DNA from 2 places in the Stenotrophomonas sp. Ker107b genome. Region 1 is predicted to be linked to the other one. Evidence: predicted binding sites of a transcription regulator. Region 1 holds the regulator's gene; the other holds the start of a gene.
What was found. Region 1 encodes HrcA, which represses chaperone genes, less so after heat shock. Its sites were predicted from a motif close to TTNGCACTCNNNNNNNNNGAGTGCNAA; they were not measured.

Region 1 (15,290 bases):
ATCGGGGAATGGCGTTTGGGGAAATCGAGTCGATGATACACTCCTGACGTGTCGCCGCGACCCAATCCGAGGCAGCTGGCGCTAAATCGCCAATGAACGGAGAAGTATGGAAACCCACGACCTGCGCAAAGTCGGCCTCAAGGTGACCCATCCGCGTATGCGGATCCTGGCGCTGCTCGAGCAGCGCAATGCCAGCCACCACATGACAGCCGAAGACATCTACCGCCAGCTCCTGGAGCACGGCGACGAGATCGGCCTGGCCACGGTGTACCGGGTGCTGACCCAGTTCGAGGCCGCCGGCCTGGTGCTGAAGCACAACTTCGAAGGCGGTCAGGCCGTCTACGAGCTGGACCGCGGCGGTCACCACGACCACATGGTCGATGTGGACAGCGGCAAGATCATCGAGTTCGAAAGCCACGAGATCGAGGAACTGCAGCGCAAGATCGCGGCCGACCACGGCTACGAGCTGGAAGAGCACTCGCTGGTGCTGTACGTCCGCAAGAAGCGTCGGTAACGGCCTGCAGGCTGCCCGGATGCGATCAAAAAACCCCGGGCATGCCCGGGGTTTTCGTTTTCAGGGTGAGGCGCCGGTTCCGGCGGGGCGCCGGCCAGCGGCCGGCACTACCGATCACGGGGGCCTCAGGCCTGGAGCAGCTTGCGCGCCGCGGCCCGGGCTTCCTTGCTGACTTCCACGCCGCCCAGCATCCGGGCCAGCTCTTCCTCGCGGGCCTTGGTATCGAGCTTTTCGACCGCGCTCTGGGTCATGCCGTCCACCGGCGCCTTGCTGACCCGGTAGTGGGCGTGGCCCTTGGAGGCGACCTGCGGCAGATGGGTGACGCACAGCACCTGACGCTTCTCGCCCAAGGCGCGCAGCTTCTGCCCGACGATGTCGGCCACGGCGCCACCGATGCCCGAATCGACCTCGTCGAAGACCATGGTCGGCACCGCATCCAGGCCCAGCGCGGCGACTTCGATCGCCAGCGAGATACGGGACAGTTCACCGCCCGAGGCGACCTTGCGCAGGGCGCGCGGCGGCTGGCCGGCGTTGGCGGCGACCAGGAACTCGACCCGTTCGGCCCCGTTCGGGTCCGGCTTGACCACGGTCTGCGGCTCGATATCGATCAGGAACTGACCGCCGCCCATGCCCAGCTCGCCGATCAGGGTGGTGGTGGTGTCCGACAGGGCCTTGGCGGCCTTCCGGCGGCTGGCGCTGAGCACCTCGGCCACGGTCTTCCACTGGCCGGCGGCACGGTCTATCTCGCCGGCCAGGGCCTGCAGGCGCTCGTCGGCACCGCGCAGCTGCTCGACTTCGGCCTCCATGGCGTCGCGGTGCTCGCCCAGCGCTTCCATCGGCACGCGGTGCTTGCGCGCGAGGTCGTGCAGGCGGCCGAGACGGCGCTCGATATCCTCGAACTGCTCCGGGTCGGCATCCAGGTCGTCATGGACGCGGTCGAGCAGGGACAACGCTTCGTCCAGCTGGATGGCGGCGCTGTCGAGCAGGGCATCGACCTCGCCGAGCCGGCTGTCGTGTTCGGCCACGCGGGCCAGATCATGCCGGGTCTGCTGCAGCAGCTGCAGGACCGAGACCTCGTCATCGCCGTTGAGGCGGCTCACCGCCACGTCGCAGGCGCCGATCAGCGCGCTGGCATGGGCCTGGCGGCGGTGGCTGCTGCCCAGGGTGGCGATCGAGGCCGGGTCCAGGTCTTCGCGCTTGAGCTCGCTGAGCTGGTGTTCCAGATAGCCGATCCGGTCGCTCACGTCGCCCTGGCGCGACAGCGCCTCGGCTTCATCGACCAGCGTCTGCCAGCGTGCCGCGGTCTGCCGGACCTGGGCGCGCTCGGCATCGTTGCGGGCGAAGGCATCCAGCAGCGAGAGCTGCGAGGGGCGCGAGAGCAGGGCCTGCTGTTCGTGCTGGCCGTGGATCTCGACCAGCATGCTGGCCAGCTCGGTCAGCTGGGTCAGCGTCACCGGGCGGCCGTTGATGAAGGCGCGCGAGCCACCGTCGGCGCGGATCACCCGTCGCAACTGACACTGTTCTTCGTCGTCCAGCTCGTTGTCACGCAGCCACTGGCGGGCAGGGGCGTCGGCCAGCGGCGCGAATTCGGCCGAGAGCTCGGCGCGCGCAGCGCCGTGGCGGACCACGCCGCTGTCGGCGCGCAGCCCGGACAAAAAGCCCAGCGCGTCCACCATCAGCGACTTGCCCGCGCCGGTTTCACCTGAGACCACGGTCATGCCGGCGCCGAATTCCAGCTCGGTGGCGCGGACGACCGCGAAATCCTTGATCGATAGATGTCTAAGCATGGTCTACGTTGTACACGAGGGGCGTCTCCAAGCCGCGCACGCTAGCATGGGCGGGGGGCGTCTCCAATGACTTGCCAACGCCCCGTGCAGCCATTATCTAAGTGGGCGTCTCACAGGCTGATTCCATGCATCCTTCCGCGTCCCATCTCGCCCCGCGTGCCCGCCATCTGCTGCGGACGCTGATCGCGCGCCACATCCAGGATGGCGAACCGGTCGGCTCGCAGACCCTTGCCCGGCATGCTGGCCTGGATGTCAGCCCGGCCACGATCCGCAACATCCTGGGCGACCTCGAAGACCTGGGCCTGCTCAGCTCGCCGCATACCTCGGCCGGCCGGGTGCCGACCGCGCACGGCTACCGGGTGTTCGTGGACAGCCTGGTCAAGATGCAGCCGCCGGGCGAGGGCGAGCTCAGCCGCCTGCGCACCGAGCTGGCCACCGGCACCGGCACCCAGGCCCTGCTCGGCAGTGCCTCGGAGCTGCTCTCGGCGATGAGCCATTTCGTCGGGGTGGTCAGCGCCCCGCGCCGGGAGCAGTTCGCGTTCCGGCATATCGATTTCGTGGCGCTGGACGCGCGCCGGGTGCTGGCGATCCTGGTGTTTGCCGACAACGAGGTGCAGAACCGGGTGATCGAGCCGCGCCGCGGCTTCAATCCCGGCGAGCTGGAGCAGGTCGCCAACTACCTCAATGCCAACTGCGCCGGTCGGCCGCTGGCTGAGATCCGGGCCCGGCTGCTGCTGGAGCTGCGCGATGCGCAGTCGGAAATGGAGCAGTTGCTGGCGCACAGCATCGAGCTGGCCGAGCAGGCGATGGTGCCGCCGGCCGATGACATGGTGCTGGCCGGGCAGACCCGCCTGATGGGCGTGCAGGACCTGTCCGATCTGGAGCGCCTGCGCGAGCTGTTCGATGTGTTCGCCAGCAAGCGCGAGATCCTGCAGCTGCTCGAGCGCACCATCCAGGCCCCGGGGGTGCGCATCTTCATAGGCGAGGAGACCGGGGTGATGCCGCTGGAAAGCGTCTCGCTGGTCACCGCCCCGTACTCGGCCGACGGCCAGGTGCTGGGGGTGCTGGGGGTGATCGGCCCGAAGCGGATGGCCTACGACCGCATGATCCCGCTCGTGGAAGCCACCGCCCAGGTGCTGGGGGCCGCGCTGGGCTCGCCTGCTGGCGGCGGATTGTCCCGCGATCGCGCATAAAGCGGCCCTGGACTCTTGAATCCCGTAGCCGCGCCCACATAGGGGTGGGTGGAGGCGGAGAGTCACCGCCAAGGATCCGGAAATGAACCAAGATCAGCCCGATATCGCATCCCAGAATCCCGCCGGCGAGCCGGCCGCTGAGCCGTCCCTGCAGCAGCAGCTGGACAGCCTGCACAACGAGCTGGCCCTGCTGCGTTCGGAGTCGCTGCGCGAACGCGCCGACCTGGACAACCAGCGCAAACGCGTTGCCCGCGACGTGGAACAGGCGCGCCGCTTCGCCAATGAGAAGCTGCTCGGCGAACTGCTGCCGGTGTTCGACAGCCTCGACGCCGGCCTCAATGCCGCCGGCAGCGAGCCGAGCCCGCTGCGCGAAGGTCTCGAACTGACCTACAAGCAGCTGCTCAAGGTCGCCGCCGACAATGGCCTGACCCTGCTCGACCCGACCGGCCAGACCTTCAACCCGGACCACCACCAGGCCATCAGCCAGGTCGACGCGCCCGGCGCGGCGCCCGGCAGCGTGGTCCAGGTGTTCCAGAAGGGCTACCTGCTCAACGACCGCCTGCTGCGGCCGGCGCTGGTCGTGGTCGCCCGCGACTGATCCACAGGTCGGTCCGCCGGGCCAGGCCCGGCGGCTCGGCCGGACGCTGAACGCGTTGGGTCGCCATCGGACACTGTGTTTGATGGACGGCTTGAAAGTGTCCGCAGCGTCCCACACATCCCATTCATAACCCGGCAGCTGCCGGATGTACCCAGAACTTTCAGGAGTCTCCCTCATGGGCAAGATCATTGGTATCGACCTCGGCACCACCAACTCGTGTGTGGCGATCATGGACGGCGGCAAGGCCCGCGTCATCGAAAACGCGGAAGGCGATCGCACCACGCCCTCCATCGTTGCCTACACCAAGGACGGCGAAGTCCTGGTCGGCGCCTCGGCCAAGCGCCAGGCCGTAACCAACCCCAAGAACACCTTCTACGCCGTCAAGCGCCTGATCGGCCGCAAGTTCACCGACGCTGAAGTCCAGAAGGACATCGCGCACGTGCCCTACGGCATCCTGGCCCATGACAATGGCGATGCCTGGGTGCAGACCAGCGACGGCAAGAAGATGGCCCCGCAGGAAATCTCCGCCCGCGTGCTGGAGAAGATGAAGAAGACCGCCGAAGCGTTCCTGGGTGAGACCGTCACCGAGGCCGTGATCACCGTGCCGGCCTACTTCAACGACAGCCAGCGCCAGGCCACCAAGGACGCCGGCCGCATCGCCGGTCTGGAAGTCAAGCGCATCATCAACGAGCCGACCGCTGCTGCCCTGGCCTATGGCCTGGACAAGGGTGACGGCCGTGACCGCAAGATCGTTGTGTACGATCTGGGCGGCGGCACCTTCGACGTGTCGATCATCGAGATCGCCAACGTCGACGGTGAGAAGCAGTTCGAAGTGCTGGCCACCAACGGTGACACCTTCCTGGGCGGCGAAGATTTCGACAACCGCGTCATCGAATACCTCGTCGACGAGTTCAACAAGGACCAGGGCATCGACCTGCGCAAGGATCCGCTTGCCCTGCAGCGCCTGAAGGATGCCGCCGAGCGTGCCAAGATCGAGCTGTCCACCAGCCAGCAGACCGAAGTGAACCTGCCGTACGTCACCGCTGACGCGTCGGGCCCGAAGCACCTGAACATCAAGCTGACCCGCGCCAAGCTGGAAGCGCTGGTGGAAGACCTGATCAAGAAGTCGATCGAGCCGTGCCGCATCGCGCTGAACGATGCCGGCCTGCGGTCGAGCGACATCGGTGAAGTGATCCTGGTCGGCGGTCAGACCCGCATGCCGAAGGTGCAGCAGGCGGTGACCGAGTTCTTCGGCAAGGAACCGCGCAAGGACGTCAACCCGGACGAAGCCGTGGCACTGGGTGCTGCGATCCAGGGCGGCGTGCTGGGTGGCGACGTCAAGGACGTGCTGCTGCTGGACGTGACCCCGCTGTCGCTGGGCATCGAGACCCTGGGTGGCGTGTTCACCAAGATCATCGAGAAGAACACCACCATCCCGACCAAGGCCTCGCAGGTGTTCTCCACCGCCGAGGACAACCAGTCGGCCGTGACCGTGCACGTGCTGCAGGGTGAGCGCGAGCAGGCCCGCTTCAACAAGTCGCTGGCCAAGTTCGACCTCTCCGGCATCGAGCCGTCGCCGCGCGGCCTGCCGCAGGTGGAAGTGTCCTTCGACATCGACGCCAACGGCATCCTGCACGTGTCGGCCAAGGACAAGAAGACCAACAAGGAACAGAAGGTCGAGATCAAGGCCGGTTCGGGTCTGTCCGAGGACGAGATCGCACGCATGGTCGCCGACGCGGAAGCCAACCGCGAAGAAGACAAGAAGTTCCATGAGCTGGTCCAGGCCCGCAACCAGGCTGACGCGCTGATCCACGGTACCCGTACCGCGATCACCGAGCACGGCAGCAAGGTCGGTGGCGATGTGATCGGCAAGGTGGAGTCGGCCCTGGCCGATCTGGAAACCGCGATGAAGAGCGACGACAAGGCCCAGATCGAAGCCAAGTCGAAGGTGCTGGAAGAAGCCGGCCAGGCCCTGTTCGCGGCCTCCGCGGCAGCCGAGCAGGGCGGCGCGGCACCGGGCCCGGATGCCGGTGGCAACAGCGGCGCGCACGACGATGTGGTCGACGCCGAGTTCACCGAAGTCAAGGACGACAAGAAGTCCTGATCCGGCCATGACACGGGACGTTGCGCAGGCAACGTCCCGTTGTCATATCCCCCTTCTGGTCCTGACAGCCGTATCCCGGCCTGTCGGGGCGCCCGGCGAAAGAGCGGACCTGGTGCCGCTCTTCCGTTTTGACGAATCCCGACTTCCGGAACCCGATTCAAGTTATGAGCAAGCGCGATTACTACGAAGTGCTGAGCGTGTCCCGCACCGCCAGCGATGAAGAACTGAAGAAGGCCTATCGCCGTTGCGCGATGAAGTTCCATCCGGACCGCAATCCGGGTGACAACGAGGCCGAGGCCGCCTTCAAGGAATGCAAGGAAGCCTACGAAACCCTGTCCGATGGCAACAAGCGCCGGATGTACGATGCCCACGGCCACGCCGCGTTCGAGCACGGCATGGGCGGCGGTGGCGGTGGTCCGGGTGGCCCGGACATGGGCGATATCTTCGGGGACATCTTCGGCAACATCTTCGGCGGTGGCGCCGGCGGTGGTGGTCCGCGCCAGGCCCGTCGCGGTGCCGACATCGGTTACGTGATGGAGCTGGACCTGGAAGAAGCGGTGATGGGCGTGGAACGCCGCATCGAGATTCCGAGTCTGGTCGAGTGTGATGACTGCAACGCCAGCGGCTCGGAAGATGGCAAGGTCGAGACCTGCTCGGTCTGCCGTGGCCAGGGCCAGGTGCGCATCCAGCGCGGCATCTTCGCGATGCAGCAGGCCTGCCACCACTGCAACGGCCGTGGCCAGATCATCCAGAACCCCTGCAAGACCTGTCACGGCAATGGCCGTGTCGAGGAAGACAAGGTGTTGTCGGTCAAGGTGCCTGCGGGCGTCGACACCGGCGACCGCATCCGTCTGTCCGGTGAAGGCGAGGCCGGTCCGGCCGGCACCCCGGCAGGCGATCTGTACGTGGAAGTGCGGGTGCGTGAGCACGCGATCTTCCAGCGCGATGGCGACGACCTGCACTGCGAAGTGCCGATCCGCATCTCGCAGGCGGCCCTGGGCGATACCGTCCGTGTGGCCACGCTGGGCGGCTACGCCGAAATCCGCATCCCGGCCGAGACCCAGACCGGCAAACTGTTCCGCATGCGTGGCAAGGGCGTGCGTTCGGTGCGCAGCCGCAGCGAAGGCGACCTGTACTGCCGCGTGGTGGTGGAGACCCCGGTCAACCTCACCCCGGAGCAGCGCAAGCTGCTGGAACAGTTCGAAACCACCTTCACCGGTGAGGAAGCGCGCAAGCATTCGCCGAAGTCGGCGACGTTCATCGATGGGGTGAAGGGCTTCTGGGATCGCATGACGTCGTAAGCGTCACGTGTTGCCGTGAACTACCGAAGGCCCCCTGGCGACAGGGGGCCTTTTTTGTGCGCGGCCGTACGTGTGTGGTCCGCGCGCGGAAAAACGGGCCTCTCTGGGCCGCCGGTGCTCTCGACACGGTCCACCGCTCGACCCACCTTCCGCCGCGCCTGGAGCGACTCGCAGGCGTAAAATGTCGGCATGAACGAATCCCTCGAAAGCCACCTGGTCCACGGCCGCCGCCAGCGCCCGGACGGTCCGTCGCCGGTCGACGTCATCTCGGTGCAGTCCCAGCTGGTCTACGGCTATGCCGGCAACAGCGCGGCCGTGCCGCCGCTGCGTGCGCTCGGCGTGCGCGTGGCCGAAATCCCCACCACGCTGCTCAGCAACGCGCCGTTCTATGAGACCACGCGCGGCCGCGTGCTGCCTTCGGACTGGTTTGCCGACCTGCTGCTCGGCGCCGGTGAGCGCGGCCTGCCACAGCGGGCGCGGATGCTGGTGTCCGGCTACTTCGGCAGCGTCGGCAACGGTGCAGCCTTCGCCGACTGGCTCGATGCGGTGCTGCCGTCCTCGCCGCAGCTGCGCTACTGCCTGGACCCGGTCATTGGCGACACCCACACCGGCCCTTATGTCGAGCCGGGCCTGGAAAAGGTCTTCGCCGAACGGCTGCTGCCGCATGCCTGGCTGGTGACGCCGAATGCGTTTGAACTCGGCCGCCTGACCGGCATGCCAAGCCTGGCCCAGGACGATGCGATCGCCGCATCGCAGGCGCTGCTGGCGCGTGGGCCGAAGTGGGTGCTGGCGCACAGCGTCGGCGGCGATCCGGGCCAACTGGTCACGCTTGCAGTGAGCCGCGACGCGATCTGGCGCTGGTCCTCACCGCACCTGCCAGTGGATGTGGCGGGCACGGGTGACGTGCTGATGTCGCTGCTGGTCGCCTTCCTGCTGCGGGGGGAAACCTTCGAACAGGCGATCTCGCGTGCCATCGCCGGCGTGCACGTCGCACTGGAGACCACGCTGGCCAACGGCCACGAAGAGTTCGATGTGCTGGCCGCGGCGCCGGCGGCGCTGGCACTGCCGGATCGCTTCGTCGCCGAGCGTCTGGCGTGAGTCTGACGCCGGTGGTGGGCATCGTCGGCAGCGACGGTGCCTACGGGCGCTGGCTGCGCGGCTTCCTGGAGCAGCGTCTGGGTCTGGAGGTGATCGGCCATGACCCGGCCGACGCATCGTCGGACAATCCGGAAACGCTGCTTGATCGCGCCGAGGTGTTGATCTTCTCGGCACCGATCCGGCACACGCCCGCGCTGATCGCCGACTACGTGGCCCGCTCGGCCGGTCGTGAAGCCGGTCGCCTGTGGCTGGATGTCACCTCGGTGAAATCGGCCCCGGTGGAGGCGATGCTTGCCTCGCAGGCGGAGGTGGTGGGCCTGCATCCGATGACGGCCCCGCCCAAGGCGCCGACGCTGAAGGGCAGGGTGATGGTGGTCTGCGAGGCGCGCCTGTCGCGGTGGCAGCCGTTCGTGCAGCAGCTGTGCGAGGCACTGGAAGCGGAGTGCGTACGCGCCACGCCGGAGCATCACGACCAGGTCATGGCACTGGTGCAGGCGATGGTGCATGCCACGCATCTGGCCCAGGCCGGTGTGCTGCGCGAATACGCGCCGATCCTCGGTGCCTTGCCGGCGTTGATGCCGTATCGCTCGGCCTCGTTCGAGCTGGATACCGCGATCATCGCGCGCATCCTCTCGCTCAATCCGGCGATCTACGAAGACATCCAGTTCGGCAACCCGCACGTGGCGCCGATGCTGGACCGGTTGCTGGCCCAGTTGCAGCAGCTGCGATCGCAGCTGGAGCAGGGCGATGACGCGGCGCGCGCGGCGTTCCGCCAGCAGTTGCTGCTGGACAACCGCGACAGCCTGGGCGCGGAGGTGCTGGCCGACGGCAATTACACCTTCGAGCGGGTCGGCTACCTGCTGGCCGATCTCACCGAACGCAACGCGATCAGTGTGCACCTGCCCGAAGACCGGCCCGGCTCGTTGCGCGAGTTGCTGCATGTGTTCGAACGGCACCGGGTCAGCCTGGCCTCGATCCATTCCTCGCGTACGCCGGCCGGTGAGGTGCACTTCCGGGTGGGCTTCGTGGCAGGCAGCGATGCCCTCGCGCTGCAGGCCGCGGCCATCGAGATCGATGCCTCCGGTATCGGCCGCGTGCTGGTGCGCTGACACGGTGCGCTGCAGCATTCATCCACAGGGGGTGTGGATGATCTGCGCACAAACGTGTGGATAAGTGCGTACGCGCCTTGCAGTAAAAGGCTGTCAAGATGCTTGGTCAAAAATTGACCAACATCCGCGTCACTTTTTTTCAACGCCTCAGGTGACGAGGGTCAGCTCGCCGCCCGCCGTGCGGAACTCGCGGCCGTCGCGGATCAGACGGCGGCCATCGGCCAGCTCATAGCGCGCACTCTCGCCGGTGCCTGCAGCGGCATCGGCCTGCTCATCCTTGAACTCGATGATGACGTAATCGTCGCCATTGGCGTCGGTGGCGGGGAACTGTCGGAACGACATGAAACACCTCCTGCAGCGCGTCCAGTGAGGGCTGCAGGATGCGATGGCCGGTGTTACCGGGCCGTCATCAATCGATGAATTGCAGGCGCGCCAGTTCCGCGTAGAGACCGCCCTCGGCCAGCAGCTCGGCATGCGTGCCCTGGGCGACGATGCGGCCGTGGTCCATCACCACGATGCGGTCAGCCTTCAGCACGGTGGCCAGGCGGTGCGCGATCACCAAGGTGGTGCGGCCGGCCATCAACCGCTCCAGCGCCTGCTGCACCGCGCGCTCGCTTTGTGCGTCCAGTGCACTGGTGGCTTCATCGAGCAGCAGGATCGGTGCGTTCTTGAGCAGGGCGCGCGCGATCGCGATGCGCTGCTGCTGGCCGCCGGACAGGCGCGCGCCGCGCTCGCCCAGCTCGCTGGCATAGCCTTCGGGCAGGGCCTGCAGGAATTCATCGGCCTCGGCGGCTTCGGCCGCGCGCTGCACTTCTTCGTCGGTCGCTTCAAGGCGGCCGTAGCGGATGTTCTCGAACGCACTGCTGGCGAACAGGGTCGGCTGCTGCGGCACCAGTGCCAGCTGTTCGCGCAGCTGCGCCGGATCGACCTCGCGCAGATCCACGCCATCGACCAGGATGCGACCGGCCGCCGGATCGTGGAAGCGCAGCAGCATCGACAGGATGGTGCTCTTGCCGGCGCCGGACGGGCCGACCAGCGCGACCGTTTCACCCGGACGCACGTGCAGGTCCACATGGTCCAGCGCGGCGGTATCCGGGCGCTGCGGGTAGTGGAACACCACATCCTCGAAACGGATTTCGCCGCGCAGTGGCTGCGGCAACGGGGTGGGATGGGCCGGGGCGGTGATCTCCACGTCTTCCTGCAGCAGCTCGGCAATGCGGCCCATGCCGCCCGACGCACGCTGGAGTTCGTTCCAGACCTCGGCCAACGCACCGACCGAGCCGCCACCGATCAGCGCATACAGCACGAACTGGCCCAGCGTACCGGCGCTCATGTTGCCGTCGATCACCTCGTGCGCACCGAGCCACAGCACGCCGACGATGGCGCCGAACACCAGCACGATCGCGCTCGCCGTGACGATCGACTGGGCGCGGATGCGACGGCGCGCGGCACCGATCGCATCGCCCAGCGCCGCATTGAAGCGGCCGCGTTCATACGGCTCGCGCGCATGGGCCTGCACGGTACGTACCGCGCCCAGCGTTTCCGAGGCCAGGCTGTTGGCATCGGCGATGCGGTCCTGACTGGCGCGCGCGATGTTGCGCAGGCGGCGGGCGCCGATGATGATCGGCAACACCGCCAGCGGAATGCCGACCAGCGACCATGCCGCCAGATGCGGGCTGGTGACGAACAGCATCACCAGGCTGCCGACCACGGTCACGCTGCTGCGCAGGGCCACCGACATGGTCGAGCCGATCACGCTGCGCAGCAGTTCGCTGTCGGCAGTCAGGCGCGAGACCAGCTCGCCGCTGCGGCTGCGGTCGTGGAAGCCGGCGCCGAGCGTGATCAGATGGGCATACAGACGGCTGCGCAGATCGGCGACCACCTTTTCGCCCAGCAGCGAGACGAAGAAGAAGCGCGCGGCGGTGGCCAGCGCCAGCACCACCGCGACCAGGAACAGCAGCGCGAACGCCTTGTTGATCTGGCCGCCGCTGGTGAAGCCGTGGTCGATCATCTGGCGCACCGCGACCGGCAGGCTCAGGGTGGCCACCGAGGACACTGCCAAGGCCACCAGCCAGGCACTGAACAGTCCGACGTGCCGGCGCACGAACGGCCACAAGGTGTTCAAGCTGCCCAATCGGCGCATCGGCGTGTCGTTCGGAACGGGTGCGTCAGTCATTCGATGGGCCTGGTTCGATGCGGGATTCAATACGGACACGATCACGAGTGGCGTCGCGGAGGCGGTTTTTCAACGGTTCGACCTGATCGGCCGGCAAGCGCAGGTGCAGGTTCACGCCGTCGGCGGTGAACGCTTCGTCCACTTTCTCGGCCAGATGGGCGCCCAGGGCGGCATGCAGCGGGCCCAGATCCTCGAAGCCGGCCTGCACGTCCAGCTCGGCCATGGCGATCAGGGGCACCCGCGGGGCCACCCGCAGGCACTCGGCGGCGGTCCCGCCATACGCGCGGACCAGGCCACCGGCACCCAGCTTGATGCCCCCGTACCAGCGTGTCACCACCACCATCACCCGGTCGAAGCCCTGGCCATCGATGGCGGCCAGGATCGGGCGCCCGGCGGTGCCGGACGGCTCGCCATCGTCGCTGGAGCGGTAGTCGTTGCCGTAGCGGTAGGCCCAGCAGTTGTGGGTGGCATCGGCGACGGCGACCTGCTGCAGGAACTCCAGCGCGGCCGCCGCATTTTGGATCGGCGCGGCATGGGCGATGAAGCGGCTGTGCTTGATCTCCAGGCTGTGGCTGACGGGGGTGGCGAGCGTATCGGGCATTCCCACCATTCTAGTGGGGATGCCTGATCACCGTACGCGCCGCGTCAGTTCTCGAGCAGCTGGCGGAGATCGCGCGGGATGCGCACTTCCGGGTACTGCTGCAGATAACGCTCCAGGCTGGCACGTGCGGTATCCACATCGCCGGCATCGCGTCGCTCGCGGATGCGCTTGAGCCATTGCTTGCGCGGCAGGCTGGCATCGGCAGCGACCGCCTGATGCAACGCGCGTACGGCGTCGTCTGCCGAGGCGGGGGCCGCCATCGGCGCGGCGGCGCGGCGCATCACGCCGGGTGCACCGGGTGCAGGCTTGGCCGGCGCGGCGCTTTTTAGCGACCCACGCGGTGCTGCGCGGTCGATCGAGGAGCCGGTCACCACCACGCTGTCCAGCGCGGGCTCGCTCGCGTCCATGGCATGGGCCGAGGCCGCTTCGGGTGCCGGGGCGGACATCATCGGCGCCGGTGCGGGCGCGGGGGCAGGCGGCGCAGGGACGGCGATCACTTCCGGGCGGGGCGGGGCGACCGCTTGCGCACGCTCGGGCGCAGGCGCCGAGGTTGGCGCGGTGGCGGCCGCTGGGTCTTTCGCAATGCGCTCTTGCTGGACCACGGGCGGTGCAGCGACCGGGGCCGGTGGCGGTGCGGCGTCCAGTGCCGGCGCAGCCTCCGTCCTTGCGGTGCTCGATGCGGCGGCGCCCGGCACGGGTGCGGCAACCGGTTCGGCCAGCGGTGGTGCTGGCGGATCCTCGGGCTTGAGCTGCCAGGCGATGCCGACCGCGAAGATCACCGAGGCGGCGAGGCCGAACACCGCCGGCAGACGCGAACGCGGGCGCGTTGCCCGCACCGGCGCAGCCGACGGCAGCTTCCAGGTCGCCGCGTCGGCGGCCGGTGCTTCCACGGCCGTTCGCGCGGCTGCGAGCACGGCCTCGTCGATCGCAGGTGCGGGACCGGTCGCGCTCGGCCGACCCAGCAGCCGGGCCAGTTCGCGTTCTTCCGGGGTCAGCGAATCCGGGCGGTTCATCCGCTCAACCCCGCACGTAGTTTGTCCATGGCATAGCGCAGTCGCGATTTGACCGTCTCACGGCCGACGCCGGTAATCTCGGCGATCTCTTCCAGGCTCAGTTCCTGTTCCAGGCGCAACTGCAGGACCTCGCGCTGCTCCGGCGGCAGCTGTTCCATCGCCAACTGCAGCTGACGGCGTTGCTCGAACTCGGACAGCTGGGTTTCCGGCGTCCGCGCATCGGTGATCGCCGCGACACGTTCATCGGCGTCGATCGGGGCCGACGGCCGGTGCCGTGCGGCGCGCCAATGGTCGTTGAGGCGGTTGTGGGCGATCCGGAACAACCAGGTCGTGAAAGCGGCTTCGGGCTGCCAGCCGGCACGGGCGGCAATCACGCGTTGCCAGACATCCTGGAACATCTCATCTGCCAGCGCACCATCGCGCAGTTGGCGCAGCAGGAAGCTGTACAGGCGGCTGCGGTGCCGGCCGTACAGCGCCTCGAACGCACGCAGGTCGCCACCGGCCCAGGCCAGCATCAGTGCTTCATCGGTCGGCAGGGCAAGGGCGTCCACGCCGCACAGAGTAAGCGCTGCGGGGGTGTTCGCATAGTCGATGGGCAGCCGGGCGAGGTTGCTGGGGGGCATGGGGATGGCCTGGGAGACAACAGGAACAACGTCCATCGGCGGCCGATGGGGTTGATGCGCTTCCATTTCCCCCCGGTCGGCGCGTTATGCTCGCAGGCAGGGGAGGTGCCGTGCAGCCGGTACCCGTAGGGATGAGCAACGTGTCCAGTCAGATGATGACCTCTGCAGTGCAATGCGATGGTGATGCGGTGATCCCTGCCGCCGTCGCCAGGGCGTTGTGCGCCCTGCTGCCCGGTGGCGCCGTGGTCGCGCTGGCCTGGTCGGATCCGGTCCTCGGCGAGGGCACCCAATGCCATCCAGACGGGGATCGCCACGGCGCAGACCCGGCCCCGGCACGCCGGCATGAGCCCGCTGCCGCGATGGCCTCGCAGCAATCCTGGACGCATATCGGCGCCGAGTTGACGCTGAGCGTGACACTGCCCTGCGGCGACGCGCCTGCCGACAGCTGGTGGGCGGCCGCGCGCAGTCTGTTCCAGGGCACGTTGTCGCTGGCCCGGCAGCGCCGCGAAATCGCCTCGCTGGAGGAATCCAAACGCCTGCAGCAGGCCCTGTACGAAATCGCCGATCTGGCCGGTGCGGATCTGGAAATGGCCGAGATGCTGCGGCATTTCCATCGCGTGCTCAATTCCCTGATGTACGCGCAGAACTGTTTCATCGTCGAGTACGACGATATCCGGCATCGGGTGCGGTTCCTGTACTTCGCCGACCAGAAGGACGACTTCGTCGCCGATCCGGACCGCAGTTACGAAGAACACGAAATGCCGCGCAGCCTGACCTTCGCGCTGCTGCGGCATGGCGAGCCGTTGAGCGGTCCGTCCAGTGAGCTGCTGGCCGAAATGGAGGGTGAGCAGGGGCAGCGCGGGCCGGAAAGCCTGGACTGGCTGGGCGTGCCGATGCTCCGCGACGGCCGCGTCTGCGGTGCGATCGTGGTGCAGAGCTATGAGCACCGCGCGCGCTATGGCGAGGCCGATCGCACGTTGCTGGGCTATGTCGCCCAGCACATCCTTACTGCGATGGACCGGCGCCAGGCGCAGGTCCAGCTGGAGCGTCAGGTAGAAAGGCGCACGCTGGAGCTGCAGCGCGCCAATCGTAACCTGCAGGACGAAGTGGTCGAACGTCGCCGCGCCGAAAAGCTGCAGATGGCCCTGTTCAACATCGCCGAGCTGGCGATGA
Region 2 (15,290 bases), on a different contig from region 1:
CGCCAGCGAGGTGCGGTCGCGATACAGGTAGTAGCCCGGCGCCGGCGTGAAACGCAGCAGCACGGTGTTGCCATCGCCGACGATGGCATCGAAGCCGAAGGCGCGCTCGGACGGCAGCGGCAACGCCTGGGCGTTGCTGGTGCCGGGCAGGCGCAGCCCGCTGCCGGTGGTGTTGGCGAGTGGGGTGTTGAACGGCGAGGCGGCAGCGCTGGCGGCGGCCGGTGCGGCACTGGCCGTTCCGCTGCCACCGGCCGGCAGCTTCACCTGCAGCGTGCGCTTCTGCGGCGGGTAGCACACGCCCGCATCGGCGCAGCCCTGGTAGCGCACTTCCAGCGTGACCGTGTCGGTGCCATCGGCGGCCTTGCCCGGCAGTACGCCGGTCAGGCGTTCGCGGTAGGTCTCCACCTCGCCGAAGAAATCATCATGGTGCTTTTTGCCGGCCGGCAGCTGCAGCGCCTCGGCGTCGAACCCGGCATCGGCCTTGACCGTGGTGCGGTGGCGATACAGGTAATAGCCCGGGGCGATCTTCCAGCTGATCTCCACGCGATCGCGGTCGCGCGCCTGCGCGGTAAGCCCGAAGGCCTCATCGACCGGGAGCAGATCCTTTTCGCTGATCGCCCAGGCCGGCAGGGAGACCACGAGCAACGCGCACAGCGCGGCAATACGACGAAACAGCGTCATCAATCACTTTCCTCACGGGTCTGCGCCCGAATCCAATCCAGGTACGCCGGCAGGCCGGCGCGGGTTTCGACCGCGATGCACTCGGGGAGTTCATACGGGTGCAGGGCCTGCACGCGCGCGATCGCCGCGTCCAGGCGGCTGCCGGTGGTCTTGATCAACAGTTGGACCTCATGGTCCTCGGTGACCTCGCCCTGCCAGCGGTAAGTCGAGTGCGCCCCGTCCAGGCGCGTCACGCAGGCCGCCAGGCGTTCGTCCACCAGCGCGTGTGCCAGCCGCGTGGCGCAGGCCACGTCGGGGCAGGTGGTGAACAGCAGGAAGACGGGATCGGCAATCGACATGACCGCCGAGTATAGGACCGCAAGAGGCCAATGGTCCGACCGGCGCCGCGAGGGGGCGCCGGTCGGCCGGGCTCAGTTGGCCAGCTGGCAGGTGGCCGGCTTGGCCGAGGTGAACAGGGCCGGGGTGGCCCATTCGGGGTGGTCGATGAACGGATTGCGGTTGCCCTGGAAACTGAAGATCACCTCGTTGCGAGCGCGTTCTGCCGCGTCCGGCGGGTCGGACAGGTGCCAGTCGATCAGGGTCGAGAGCAGGCCCATGTAAGCTGGCGAGGCCGACGTTTTGACGATCTTGCTGCGGTCGTCGGTCAGCTCCAGGTCCGGCTCGGACTGCCCGGTTTTGGCATCTTTACCGCCTTCATAACGGATCGCCATGTACATCACCGCACGCGCCATATCGCCCTTGCGGTGGCCCCACACTTCGAACGAGCCGCCATTGCCATCCGGCGTGCGCACCCAGTTGGAGGTGCCCGGGTAGCCACCACTGCCGCCGCCGAATCCGTTGTTGGCCTCGGTCGCGCGTTCACCGCAGTTGCTGTCGCATTTGGCAAAGGGCTTGTTGCCGCGGTCCGCATTCCACTGTGCATCGGTCAGATACAGCATGTGGGTGTCGGTGTAGGGCGCGTAGGGCAGGCCCTTGTCGCCGGTGGTGCTGGCAAAGCCCAGCGAGTTGGGCCAGGTGTGTTCGCGGTTGTAGGTCAGCCCGCTGCCGGTGCCTGCGCGCCCGCTGACCTTGGTGTAGCTGCGGTTGCGGTAGGCATCGAGGATCTTGCCGCTGTTGTTGGGATCTTCGTCGGCGATTTCCAGGATGGTCCAGGTGCTGGTGCCCGAGCCGCTGTAGGGATAGGCGGTGTGACCCTTGATGGTCTCGTGCAGCGAGCAGCGCAACTGGCTGGGGGTGGAGGTGTTGACCCGGGCGTAATACTCCCCGGGCGTGCCGGGGTTGCCCGGATCGGGCGTGGTGGCGGTGGCCACGGTGAAGGCGATGCGTGTATCGGCGGCCGGGCGGGCGCCCTGGGCATCCTTCACGCGGGTGGCGCGGATGTCGAAGCGGCAGGCTTCCCCCGCCACCAGCGCGGTGTTGGTGGCCAGGGTGAAGCGGGTGCCGGTGGTCGGGTGGCTCAGCGGGACCGTGCCGGACTGGCCGCAGCTCAGCGCGAAGGCGCCGCTGGAGAGGGTGACCGGCTCACTGAAGGTGACGCTCAGGTCGGCGGCAGCCGGGAAGGTGCTGGCGCCCTGCTCGGGGGTGGTGGCGGTGACCGAGGGCGCGGTGTTCGGGCCGGTCGGGCCGCCGCCGCCGCTGAAGGTCTGGCCGTGGTTGCACGCGCCAAAGGTCTGCGTGGCCGATTCGGCCCAGGTGAAATGGGCGTACTGGCTGCCGCTGCCGGTCAGCTGCAGGGAGGTGCCCGGGGCGGTGCTGTTGGTCTCGCTGACCGGGATGTTCTGGCTGGTCAGGCCTGCCGCGGGGCCGCCGGCGGCCGTGATGGTGCCCTCATAGCTGAGGAACTGGACCATCTTGCCGCTGGCATCGACCAGGGCGATGCCGTCGTTGGGACCGTTCTGGATCCCGTTGGTCGGGTAGCTGACCGTGGCCAGCCGGGCGCCGCCGCAACTGGCGGTGCCGGCCGGGACCGCGTTGTTGGCGTAGACCGTGGCCGCCGAGGGGTTGCTGCCGTTGTACAGATAGAGCCGGTAGCCGGACAGGTCCTCACCGGCGGTGGCGACGACTTCGATCGCCTCGCCGACGTCCCCGGCCGGGGTGCTGTCGTCGTAATGCAGTTCATTGATGAATACATCGGCCCGGGCCGGGCTGGTGGCCAGCACCAGCAGGCAGGCCAGGGACAGCGGCGTCAGCAACCTCATCTACGACTCCTTGTGATTGGTCAATGCCGCTCGAATCTACGCAATCCAGATGACACATCGATTGGTCTGTCGGATTCGACCTTTCGCATTGAGAACTGCGTCAAACATTCACGCGCGGGCCCGGATCGGCAAAAAAAACCAGCCGCCTGCCCTTGAAAGGGGTGGGGCCAGCACCATCTCTGCTCTGTCCCGCACCGTCGGGTTTTTTCGTGAGCGTGGCTGGCAGTCGCCCTGTGCGAGTGCTAACATCGCCAGACTTTCCTAGACCAATCAACAACTTAAAAGGGTCTCACATGAGCATCAAGCCGCTTCATGACCGCGTCGTAGTCAAGCCGATCGAAGCCGACGAAATCTCGTCCGGCGGCATCGTGATTCCGGATTCCGCCAAGGAAAAGTCGACCAAGGGTGAAGTCGTGGCCGTCGGCCCGGGCAAGCCCCTGGACAACGGCAGCGTGCGCGCGCCGTCGCTGAAGGTCGGTGACAAGGTCATCTACGGCCAGTACGCCGGCAGCAGCTACAAGTCCGAAGGCGTCGAGTTCAAGGTTCTGCGCGAAGACGACATCCTCGCCATCGTCGGCTGAGTGATGCGGCCGGCCCCGTGCCGGCGCTTCCGCACTTCCTCCCGTTCAAGCAGCCGGGCATCGCCCGGCTCTACATAAAAAGGTAATCGCAATGGCTGCCAAAGATATTCGTTTCGGTGAAGACGCCCGCGCCCGCATGGTTCGCGGCGTCAACGTTCTCGCCAATGCCGTCAAGGCTACCCTGGGCCCGAAGGGCCGCAACGTCGTGCTCGAAAAGAGCTTCGGCGCGCCGACCATCACCAAGGACGGCGTGTCTGTCGCCAAGGAAATCGAACTGGCTGACAAGTTCGAGAACATGGGCGCGCAGATGGTGAAGGAAGTCGCGTCGCGCACCAACGATGACGCCGGCGACGGCACCACCACCGCCACCGTGCTGGCCCAGGCCCTGATCCGCGAAGGCGCCAAGGCCGTCGCTGCCGGCATGAACCCGATGGACCTCAAGCGCGGTATCGACAAGGCCGTGATCGCCGCCGTCGCCGAGCTGAAGAACATCTCCAAGCCGACCGCTGACGACAAGGCGATCGCCCAGGTCGGCACGATCTCGGCCAACTCGGACGAGTCGATCGGCAACATCATCGCCGAAGCGATGCGCCGCGTGACCAAGGAAGGCGTCATCACCGTTGAAGAAGGCTCGGGCCTGGACAACGAGCTGGACGTCGTGGAAGGCATGCAGTTCGACCGTGGCTACCTGTCCCCGTACTTCATCAACAACCAGCAGTCGCAGACCGCTGACCTGGACGATCCGTACGTGCTGCTGCACGACAAGAAGATCTCCAACGTGCGCGATCTGCTGCCCGTGCTGGAAGGCGTCGCCAAGGCCGGCAAGCCGCTGCTGATCATCGCCGAAGACATCGAAGGCGAAGCGCTGGCCACCCTGGTGGTCAACACCATCCGTGGCATCGTCAAGGTCGTGGCCGTCAAGGCACCGGGCTTCGGCGATCGTCGCAAGGCGATGCTGGAAGACATGGCCGTGCTGACCGGCGGCACCGTGATCTCCGAGGAAATCGGTCTGTCGCTGGAAAAGGCGACGATCAAGGACCTGGGCCGCGCCAAGAAGGTGCAGGTCTCCAAGGAAAACACCACGATCATCGATGGCGCCGGCGAGAAGGCCAACATCGAAGCGCGTGTCACCCAGATCAAGACCCAGATCGAAGACACCTCCTCGGATTACGACCGCGAGAAGCTGCAGGAACGCGTGGCCAAGCTGGCCGGCGGCGTTGCCGTGATCAAGGTCGGTGCCTCGACCGAAATCGAAATGAAGGAAAAGAAGGATCGCGTCGACGACGCCCTGCACGCGACCCGTGCAGCCGTTGAAGAAGGCGTGGTCCCGGGCGGCGGCGTTGCCCTGGTTCGTGCGGTCACCGCGCTGAGCGGCCTGAAGGGTGCCAACGAAGACCAGAACCATGGCATCCAGATCGCCCTGCGCGCGATGGAAGCCCCGCTGCGCGAAATCGTGGCCAATGCTGGCGAAGAGCCGTCCGTGATCGTCAACAAGGTCAAGGAAGGCACCGGCAGCTTCGGCTACAACGCCGCCACCGGCGAATTCGGCGACATGCTGGAATTCGGCATCCTGGACCCGACCAAGGTGACCCGTTCGGCGCTGCAGAACGCTGCCTCGATCGCTGGCCTGATGATCACCACCGAAGCGATGGTTGCCGAAGCCCCGAAGAAGGATGACGGCGCTGGCGCAGCTGGCGGCGGCATGGGCGGTATGGGTGGCATGGGCGGCATGGACTTCTGATGTAGAGGCCGGCCTTCGGTCGGCACGCATCGGAGCAGTAATGCGCCAACGCAGTACGAAAAACCCCGCCGGAAGGCGGGGTTTTTTTGTGCGCGTATCACGGGCTCACAGCGCGCTGGTCGGCGCCTCGACCTCATCCTGCAGCCAGCGCAGGAATGCCGCGATGGCCGGGTTCTCCTCGGCGCCGGGCAGGGTGACGGCGTAGTACGCAAACCGCGTCGGCCAGGGATGATCCAGCACGACGGCCAGCCGCCCGCTGGCCACTTCGGCTTCCACATACAGGTCACGCACCAGCGCGATGCCCTGACCCGCTTCTGCGGCACGGATCAGCAACACGTCGTCATCGAATGCCGGGCCACGTTCGACGCGCGGATCGGGTGGCAGGCCCAGCGCGCGGAACCACAGCGACCAGTCGCTGCGGTCCGAATCCTGCAGCAGCGGGTACTGCAGGCAGTCCACGGCCGAGTGGATCGGCGGGCCCTCGGCGAGCAGCGCCGGGCAGGCCACCGGCAACAGCACCGGCGCCGCCAGTGGGCGTGAGACCAGGCCGGGGTAGTCACCGAGACCGTGGCGGATGGCGATGTCGATACGGTCGCGACGCAGATCCGCCAGCGCCGATGAGGCCTCCACACGCACTTCGATCGCCGGGTGGCGTTCGGTGAACCGCCCCAGCCGCGGCACCAGCCAGGACGCGGCGAAGCTGGGCACGGTGCTGAGGGTGAGCGTCTGCCGGGCATGGATGGCCTCCAGCGTCGCCATGCTGTCCTGGATCTGATCGAACGCGCGCAGCAGGGCCGGGTGCACCTGTGCGCCGGCCGGGGTAAGCGCGACCCCATGAGGGGTGCGGGTGAACAGCACAACGCCGGTGCGCGCCTGCAACAGCTTGAGCTGCTGGCTGATCGCGCCCGGGGTGACCCCCATGACCGCAGCAGCGGCCTTGAGGCTGCCATGACGACCGGTTTCGACGAAGGCGCGCAGTGCGAGCAGGGGAAGGACGGCGCCCATGACCTTAGATTTTCTCTCTTGGCAGTGCAGGAAGAATCGTTCTACAGGGCGCGCTGGCCTGCGTAGCATCGTGATCATGTTGAATCACCACGGTTTAGTCCAGCTGCATTGCTTGAGCCCCGATAGCCCACCCGCAATCGACATGCGTTGCCGTCGCAGCGTGGCGTCGTGACGTGAACCCCTCCGCCATCCCTCGCCTGCAAGGAGACCGCTGTGTCCCCCGCTTCGCTGCACCTGTACACCGACAGCTCGCCCAATGGCTTCAAGATCACCATCGCGCTGGAAGAGATCGGCATCCCTTACGTACTGCATCACGTGCGCATCGACGAAGGTGAGCACCGCCATCCCGATTTCCTGCAGCTGCATCCGCACGGTCGCATTCCGGTGCTGGTCGACGACGCGACCGGTATCACCGTGTTCGAATCCGCGGCCATCCTGCTGTACCTGGCCGAGCAGAGCGGACGGCTGTTGCCCGACGCGCCACGCGCGCGCTGGGAGGCCATCACCTGGTTGATGTTCCACTCCGCCAGCGTCGGTCCGATCCTGGGGCAGCGTGTGCACGTTGAGATGTTCGCCAAGGAGCGGCATGCGCCTGCGATCGAACGCTACCGGCGCCTGAGTGCCGAATTCTTCGCCACGCTGGATCAGCGACTCGCGGACCGTCCATGGCTGGCAGGCGAGGCGTACTCCATCGCCGATATCGCCGGCTACGGCTGGACCCACATCGCCACGCTCATCGAGTTCGACTTCAGTGCCTTCCCGCACCTGAGTGCGTGGCACGCGCGCATGTCGCAGCGGCCCGCCGTGCAGCGTGGGGTGCTGCTCCCCGAACCGGCCACCGGCCCCTGACCCAGGAACGACCACGATGACCCTGTTGACTGATATCACCCCGATGCAGGCGCCACTGACCGGCGCATCCGCACCGACGTTCGCCCGCCATGCCGGCTACCAGCGCATGTTCCGCGAAGGCGCGCTCACGCTGGGCGTGTTCCTGCCGTTGCGCTTCTACCAGGGCGACATGCAGGTGCTGGCCGGGCAGGCGGATCTGGTGAGCCAGCTGGACCGCGATGGTTTTGCCGCGACCTGGGTACGCGATGTACCCCTGTTTGATCCGTTGTTCGGCGATGCCGGGCAGGTGTTCGACCCGTTTACCTATCTGGCTTTCCTGGCGGCACGCACGAAGCGGCTGGCGCTGGCCACGGGCAGTGCGATCTTCTCGCTGCGCCATCCGATCGATCTGGCCAAGTCGGCCACCACCATCGACCAGCTGTCCGGTGGTCGGCTGGTGCTGGGGATCGCCTCCGGCGACCGACCGGTGGAGTTCCCGGCGTATGGCCTGGAGCATGCAGACCGTGGCGAGCGCTTCGCCGCATCGGTGGCGTATGTCCGCCAACTCATGCAGCACGGTTCCTTGCGTATCGATTCACCCCTGGGTGCGCTGCAGGGCGTGGAGCTGCTGCCCAAGCCGGTGGCCGGGGCGATTCCCCTGCTGGTGACCGGCACCTCGCGCCAGACACTGGACTGGGTTGGGCAGCATGCCGATGGTTGGCTGACCTATCCCGAGGCAACCCATCACGCGGGCGGACCGCAGCGCCTGGCCGACAAGATCCAGGCATGGCGCCGTCTCATCCCCGACGGTGGCTTCCGCCCGCACGTCACCAACGAATGGCTGGATCTGGTCGGGGACCCGAACCATCCCCGCACGCCGCTCAGTGGCGGCTACACGCTGAGAACCGGCCGCAACGGATTGATCGATCTGCTGGGCGAGTGGCAGCGTGCCGGCGTGAACCATGCTGCGCTGGGCATCCAGTTCTCGCAGCGCCCGGCGGCCGAGGTGCTGCAGGAACTGGCCGAATACGTGCTGCCGTTGTTTCCTTCGCATGACGGGCCGCTGCCGGCCGGCACGCGCTGGTAGGCATGCCCTCCGCTCCGCCATAAGGGGCGGCGCAGCACTCGTCAGGCCGGAGAACGCACCGCGCGCAGACGCTCGCGCCAAGCGAGGCCGAGATGCGCAAGCAGGAACGACAGTACGCCGCCCACCACCAGTCCCTGCGCGTACGTCATGGGCAGCCATATCGCTGCCGCCGCGCCCAGCGCCATGCCGACCAGGCTGACGGCAACGGCAACACGTTGCCGCGCCAGATGCTGTGCCTGCACGCGCTGACGTTGCTCGACGGCCACGCGCTTGTTGTCCGGCCGCAGGATGGCCTGGGCAATCGCGTCAGCTTGGGAAGGGGTCATCGACGCATCCTTGTGGGTGATCCTGTCCCGGATCTTCGCCTGTCACCGGGGCGACGTAAAGTGCGGCGGGGTTCCAGATACGTCGCAACGACTATATAGTTAGCCGCCATATTATGTCGAAGCCGCCTGCATGCTGGAAATCAAACACCAGGCCTTCCTGACCGAGCTCGAACGTCGTGGCCAGCCGGATACGGGTGAGTTGGCGCTGTGTTTCCAGGTGCTGTCGCTGGCCAGCGCGATCGACCAGGACTGCGCGAGTCGTCTGGCACCGCTGGGCCTGAGCGAAGGACGTTTCGTACTGCTGTTCCTGCTGCGTGGTGCGGACACGGCCTTGTCGCCTCACCAGTTGGCCGAGCGCGCCGGCGTCACCCGTGCCACCGTGACCGGCCTGCTGGATGGCCTGGAGCGCGCGCACCTGGTGAGCCGCCACAGTGATCCGGACGACAAACGCCGCATCCACGTGCGGCTGACCCCGGCGGGTCAGGCACTCGCTGCGCAACTGTTCGACCAGCAGACCGACTGGATCGCCTCGCTGTTCGCCGATATCAGCCCCAGGGAACGGCGCACGCTCGGCACGCTGTTGCAACGCGTGTGGTCGCGCACCGACGCAGGGCGTGCGGCATGAAGCAGCCGGTCACCCGCGAGCGACGCGGGCAGCTGGATCGCGGTGAAGCCGAAGCCACGCACTTGGCCGAAGTGCTGGCCGTCGATTTCGCCAAGCTGATGGCCAATGTCGCACCCGGTTTGCCAGCCTCTGCGATCACCCCGATGCGCAACGCCGCCAAGCGCGGCATCACCCTGCGCATGCAGGGCGCCGCCACGCTGCTGCGCGTGCATGGTCACGGCGATCCTGCGCAGTGGTCGCGCCATGCCAGCGACACGGTACGTGGTTGGGCCTGCTATCTGATCGGCAGTGACCCTGGGTTGTCACTGGAGCACAAGCTGGATGCGCTGCGCGCGCTGGCCGATGACGCACACTTTGGCGTGCGCGAGTGGGCGTGGCTGGCCGTGCGTCCGCATATCGTCTCCGAACCGCTGCGCGTGCTGACGCACCTGCACGGCTGGAGCACCGACGCCTCACCCAACGTGCGCCGCTTCGCCTGCGAAGCGCTGCGTCCGCGGGGTGTGTGGGCCGCGCACATCACGCTGTTCAAGCAGGAACCCCACCACGCCCTGCCGCTGCTGCAGGCGCTGTGTTGTGACGCCTCGCGCTACGTGCAGGATTCAGTAGGCAACTGGCTCAACGACGCCGGCAAAAGCCAGCCCGATTGGGTCCGCGCGCTGTGCAGCGAATGGCAGGAGCACCACGCCGATGATCCGGCCAACACCTATATCCGCAAGCGCGCACTGCGCTCGCTCTGACCTCAAGGAATGCCATGTCGCACATGTTGATCGAACTGTACACCGCCACCCCTGCCTGGACTGCGCTGGACCCGGTATCGCGCGGGGCGCTCTTCGCCCGCATCGGCGCGGGTATGCAAAACGTGGACCCCGCGCGCGTCACACCGGTGGCGATGGGCCGTATCGAGCAGGACGTACCGCACACCACGGCCGAGCAGTTCTATGCGGTGTGGCAGTGCGCCGAACGGCTGGATGCCGATGCCTTGCTGGCCGCAATCGGCGCCACAGGCTGGCATGAGTACTTCACCACCACCCACGCGGTAGGTGCAGCGGGCACCCTGCAGCAGCATCTGGCTGAGCTGGCGGCGTTGCCGCGGGAGTGATGGTGCAGGCCGGGTCGGCAGCGGCTGAATGGTCATCGCAGTTGCGAATGAAACAGTTGGCACCTCCAAACCCCTGTGTTATCAATACTCCCCAATGAACGCACGCCCCGCCAATTCCTACTTTTGGTATTACTTTCCGAAGCCACCGGCGGAGGAAGGCATGCGCTCACCCTGAAGAAATTTTCAGACGCATTCCCGAAAGCCGCCAGCGCACCTGGCGGCTTTTTTGTTGCCGCCGCGCTGGGGACCCCCACTGCCAAGGAGTTACCCCATGCCCCCCCATACCGACGACCTGCGCATCCGCAAGATTGAACCGTTGACCCCGCCGGCGCAGCTGCTGGCGATGCTGCCCTGCGATGATGAAGCCTCCGATACGGTCAGCGCCTCCCGCGCGGCCCTGCACGAGATCCTGCACGGCCGCGATGACCGCCTGGCGGTAGTGATCGGCCCGTGCTCGATCCATGATCCGGTGGCCGCCATCGAATACGCCCAGCGCCTCAAGCCGCTGCGTGACGCTTACGCCGACGAGCTGGAAATCGTCATGCGCGTGTACTTCGAAAAGCCCCGTACCACGGTGGGCTGGAAAGGCCTGATCAACGATCCGGACCTGGATGGCAGCTTCAACATCAACAAGGGCCTGCGCGTGGCGCGCGGTCTGCTGCGCGACATCAACAAGCTCGGCCTGCCGGCCGGCGTTGAATTCCTCGACGTGATCTCGCCGCAGTACATCGCCGATCTGGTCGCCTGGGGCGCGATCGGCGCGCGTACCACCGAAAGCCAGGTGCACCGCGAACTGGCCTCGGGGTTGTCGTGCCCGGTCGGGTTCAAGAACGGTACCGACGGCAACATCAAGATCGCTGCCGACGCGATTGGTGCTGCCTCCAATCCGCATCACTTCCTGTCGGTGACCAAGGAAGGCGGCACCGCCATCGTGGCCACCGCCGGCAACCCGGATTGCCACGTCATCCTGCGCGGCGGCAAGACGCCCAACTACGACGCTACTCACGTGGAAGCGACCAGCCAGACGCTGGCCAAGTCGCACCTGGCCGCGCGCATCATGATCGACGCCAGCCACGCCAACAGCAGCAAGAATCCGGAAAACCAGCCCAAGGTCATCGCCGACATCAACGCCCAGTTGGCCAATGGCGAAGAGCGCATCGTCGGCGTCATGGTAGAAAGCCATCTGGTGGCCGGTCGGCAGGAACTGGTGGAGGGCCAGCCGTTGACGTACGGGCAGAGCATCACCGATGGCTGCATCGGCTGGGACAGCTCGCTGGCGGTACTGGAAAGCCTGGCCGAGGCGGTGCGTGCGCGGCGGGCGGTGCGGATCAGCGAAGCGGCATGAATCTGCTTTGATCCGGGGGTAGAGCCACCCCATGGGTGGCTGCGCGCAGCGCCGCGGCGCCTCATGCAGATCATGCAGATCATGCAGAAGCAGCCACGCATGGCGTGGCTCTACCCGCAGTGCGCCGCGCACCCGCTGATCATGAGGCGCGCCGCAGCCTCGCCAATGCCAGATAGATCGCCGGGGTGGTGTACAGGGTCAGCCACTGGCTGACCAGCAGGCCACCGACAATCGCAATGCCCAGCGGCTGGCGCATCTCCCAGCCTTCGCCGGTGGCCAGCATCAACGGCAACGTACCCAGCAACGCGGCCACGCTGGTCATCAGGATCGGCCGGAACCGCAGCCGTGCGGCTTCGCAGATCGCGTCGTACGACGACAGCCCGCGCTCGCGTTCGGCCGACAGCGCGAAGTCGATGATCAAGATGGTGTTCTTCATCACCACGCCCACCAGCAGGAACAGGCCGAGCAGCGAGATCAGGTTCAACTCATTACCGAAGGCCATCAGCGCCAGCAATGCGCCAACGCCCGCCGAGGGCAGCGTGGAGAGGATCGCCAGCGGCTGCACGAAGCTCTCGTACAGCACGCCCAGCACCAGATACACCGCCAGCATCGCGCCGAGGATCAGCCACAGCTGGCGCTCGCGCAACTTTTCGAAGCCACCGGCCTCGCCACTGAGCCGCGCCTGCACATGGGTGGGCAGCATGATCCTGGCCATGGCCTGGTCCACCGCCTTCACCGCCTGGTCCAGGGTGACGCCGGGTGCCAGCGCGAACTCGATCCACACGGAGGCGAACTGCTGGCTGTGATAGATCCGGTCCGGCGCCATGCCGTAGTCCCACCGCGCGATCGACGACAGCGGCAGGCGCTGGCCGTCCTTGCCGATCACATGGATCTGTTCCAGCGTGGAGGGATCCTGGGTGTAGCGCGGGTCCAGCTCCATCACCACGCGGTACTGGTTGAGGGTGTCGTACAGCGTGGCGACCTGGCGTTGGCTGAAGGCGTTGTTGAGCACCGAGGCGATCATGCGCATGTCCACGCCCAGGCGGGCGGCGGCATCGCGGTCGATGTCGAGCACCACCTGGCGCATGCCCTCATCGCCCTTGGATTCCACATCGACCAGCTCGGGCAGGGCGCGCAGTGCATCGGCCACCTTGGGCGTCCATTGCCGCAGCGGTTCCAGTTCGCCGGAGAGCAGCTGGAATTCGTACTGGCCGCTGTCGCCACTGCCTTCCAGCTTGATGTCCTGGTCCACCCACAGGAACATGCCGCCACCGGGAATCTTCGGCATGTTGGCGCGCAGGCGGTCGATCACCTGCTGACTGGAGACCTTGCGCTCGGCCAGCGGCTTCATCTTGATCATGATGAAGGCGTTGTTGACCCCGCTGCGGCCGCCGATGTACCCGATGATGTCGCTGATCGCAGGGTCCGCCAGCAGCAGTTTGCGGTAGGCCTCGATCTTGGGCTGCATGACCTGGAACGAGAGGCCGTCGTCGCCGCGCGCGAAGCCACGCAGCTGCGCGGTGTCCTGTTTGGGCACGATGCCCTTGGGCACCTGCTGGAACAGCCACACATTCAGCGCGATCACGCCGGCGAACAGCAGCAGCGGCAGCGCGAGCCAGCGCAGCATCGTCTGCAGGCTGCCCACATAGGCACCGCGCAGGCGTTCGAACAGCGCGGTGCCGGCGCGCTGCAGCCCATTGCCGGGACCGGGGCGCGGCTGCCCGAGCAGGCGCGCGCACAGCATCGGGGTCAGGCTGAGCGAGACCAGCAGTGAGACGCCCATCGCCGCCACCAGGGTCAGCGAGAACTCGCGGAACAGCTTCTCGACGAAGTCATCCAGGAACAGGATCGAGATGAACACAACGGCCAGCGCGATGTTCATCGACAGCAGCGTGGCACCGACTTCACCCGCGCCCCGCAGCGCGGCGGTCATCGGCGAGGCGCCTTCTTCGCGATGACGGGCGATGTTCTCCAGCACCACGATCGCATCGTCGACCACCAGCACCGCCGCCACGATCAGCGCCATCAGCGAGAGTGTGTTCAATGAGAACCCGAGCAGGGCGATGATCGCCAGCGCGCCCAGCAGCGAGACCGGGATCGCCACGGTCGGCACCAGCGCCGCGCGCCAGTGACCCAGGAAGGCCAGCACCACCAGCACCACCAGGGCGATCGCCAGCAACAGCGTCAGCTCGGCCTCGCGCAGGGTGGCGCGGATCACCGGTGAGCGGTCCATCACCACCTGCATGTCGATGGTGGCCGGCAGCAGTGCCTGCAGCGTGTCCATCTGCGCCTGGATGGCGTCGACGGTCTCGATGATGTTGGCGTCCGGCTGGCGGCTGACGATCAGCAGCACCGCCGGGCGCTCGTTGTGGAAGCCGCTGGCGTAGCGATCCTCCACGCCTTCGCGGATCCCGGCCACATCCTCCAGGTACACCGGGCGGCCGTCGCGCATCGCCACGATCAGGCGGCGGTACTCGGCGGCGGTGCGCAGCTGCAGCGTGGCTTCCAGCTGCCACTGCTGGGCTTGGCTGGCCACCGTGCCCAGCGGCTTGAGCGCGTTGGCGTTACGGATCGCCGCGGCGATGTCGTCCAGCGCGATGCGGTGATGGTTCAGGGCATTCGGGTCGAGCGAAACGCGCACCGCGGGCAGTGAGCTGCCGCCCACCTGCACCTCGCCGACGCCGGGAATCTGCGCCAGCTTCTGCGCGATCACGGTGGAAGCCACGTCGTATATCTGCCCCGGCGCGAGGCTGTCCGAACTCAGCGCCAGCGCCATGATCGGCGCCTGCGAGGGATTCACCTTGCGGTACTGCGGCATCCCCGGCATGCCGCTGGGCAGCTGCGCGCGCGCGGCATTGATCGCCGCCTGCACGTCGCGCGCGGCATCATCCACGTTGCGGCCGAGCGCGAATGTCAGCTCGACCTGGGTCGAGCCCTGGGTGCTGGCCGAGTCGATCCCGGTCAGCCCCGGGATGGTGCCCAGCGCACGTTCCAATGGCGTGGCGACGTTGGCCGCCATCGACTCGGGGCTCGCGCCCGGCAGGCTGGCGCTGACGTTGATCGCCGGGTAGTCGACCTGCGGCAGCGGCGCGACCGGCAGCAGGCGCAACCCGAGCAGGCCGGCCAGTACCACCGCCACTGCCAGCAGCACGGTGGCGACGGGATGCTGCACGAACCAGCCGATCGCCCGCGACAGCGGGCTCACGCCAGCGCCTCGTCAGCCTTGTCGGTCACCGGCGCGGGGCGCTGGCGGAAGCGGTCGAAGAACAGGTAGATCACCGGCGTGGTGAACAGGGTCAGCACCTGGCTGACGATCAGCCCACCGACCATCACCAGGCCCAACGGCTGGCGCAGCTCGGCGCCCGAGCCACTGGCGAACATCAGCGGGATCGCGCCGAACAACGCGGCCAGCGTGGTCATCAGGATCGGGCGGAAGCGCAGCAATGCGGCCTGATGGATGGCCTGGCGCGGCGCCATGCCGTGCTCGCGCTCGGCCTCCAGCGCGAAGTCGATCATCATGATCGCGTTCTTCTTGACCAGCCCGATCAGCAGCACGATGCCGATCACCGCGATCAGGTCCAGGCTGCGCCCGCTCACCAGCAGGGCAAGCAACGCGCCCACCGTGGCCGAGGGCAGGGTGGAGAGGATGGTGATCGGGTGGATGAAGCTCTCGTAGAGCACGCCCAGCACCAGGTACATCACCACCACCGCGGCCAGCACCAGCCACAAGGTGCTCGACAGCGAGGCGCGGAACGCATCGGCCGCGCCCTGCAG

Region 2: the regulator HrcA is predicted to act here: its motif matches at 3,099-3,125, upstream of ACWV8V_RS13630 (co-chaperone GroES).

What each region holds. Positions count from the first base shown of each region.
Region 1 is NZ_JBSPHX010000001.1:811,128-826,417, forward strand. Features, by position in the region: gene ACWV8V_RS03925 (outer membrane protein assembly factor BamE) at 1-2, opposite strand, end outside; gene fur (ferric iron uptake transcriptional regulator) at 107-514, shown strand; gene recN (DNA repair protein RecN) at 640-2,301, opposite strand; gene hrcA (heat-inducible transcriptional repressor HrcA) at 2,427-3,494, shown strand; gene grpE (nucleotide exchange factor GrpE) at 3,577-4,092, shown strand; gene dnaK (molecular chaperone DnaK) at 4,268-6,196, shown strand; gene dnaJ (molecular chaperone DnaJ) at 6,361-7,497, shown strand; gene pdxY (pyridoxal kinase) at 7,687-8,595, shown strand; gene ACWV8V_RS03965 (prephenate dehydrogenase) at 8,592-9,704, shown strand; gene ACWV8V_RS03970 (hypothetical protein) at 9,852-10,046, opposite strand; gene ACWV8V_RS03975 (ABC transporter transmembrane domain-containing protein) at 10,114-11,880, opposite strand; gene ACWV8V_RS03980 (IMPACT family protein) at 11,873-12,481, opposite strand; gene ACWV8V_RS03985 (hypothetical protein) at 12,526-13,494, opposite strand; gene ACWV8V_RS03990 (RNA polymerase sigma factor) at 13,491-14,045, opposite strand; gene ACWV8V_RS03995 (EAL domain-containing protein) at 14,249-15,290, shown strand, end outside.
Region 2 is NZ_JBSPHX010000002.1:848,207-863,496, forward strand. Features, by position in the region: gene ACWV8V_RS13615 (protein-disulfide reductase DsbD domain-containing protein) at 1-681, opposite strand, end outside; gene cutA (divalent-cation tolerance protein CutA) at 681-1,019, opposite strand; gene ACWV8V_RS13625 (endonuclease) at 1,092-2,879, opposite strand; gene ACWV8V_RS13630 (co-chaperone GroES) at 3,173-3,460, shown strand; gene groL (chaperonin GroEL) at 3,552-5,201, shown strand; gene ACWV8V_RS13640 (LysR substrate-binding domain-containing protein) at 5,307-6,206, opposite strand; gene ACWV8V_RS13645 (glutathione S-transferase family protein) at 6,420-7,055, shown strand; gene ACWV8V_RS13650 (LLM class oxidoreductase) at 7,072-8,121, shown strand; gene ACWV8V_RS13655 (hypothetical protein) at 8,163-8,447, opposite strand; gene ACWV8V_RS13660 (MarR family winged helix-turn-helix transcriptional regulator) at 8,578-9,072, shown strand; gene ACWV8V_RS13665 (DNA alkylation repair protein) at 9,069-9,809, shown strand; gene ACWV8V_RS13670 (DUF6616 family protein) at 9,824-10,171, shown strand; gene aroG (3-deoxy-7-phosphoheptulonate synthase AroG) at 10,443-11,516, shown strand; gene ACWV8V_RS13680 (efflux RND transporter permease subunit) at 11,656-14,721, opposite strand; gene ACWV8V_RS13685 (MdtB/MuxB family multidrug efflux RND transporter permease subunit) at 14,718-15,290, opposite strand, start outside.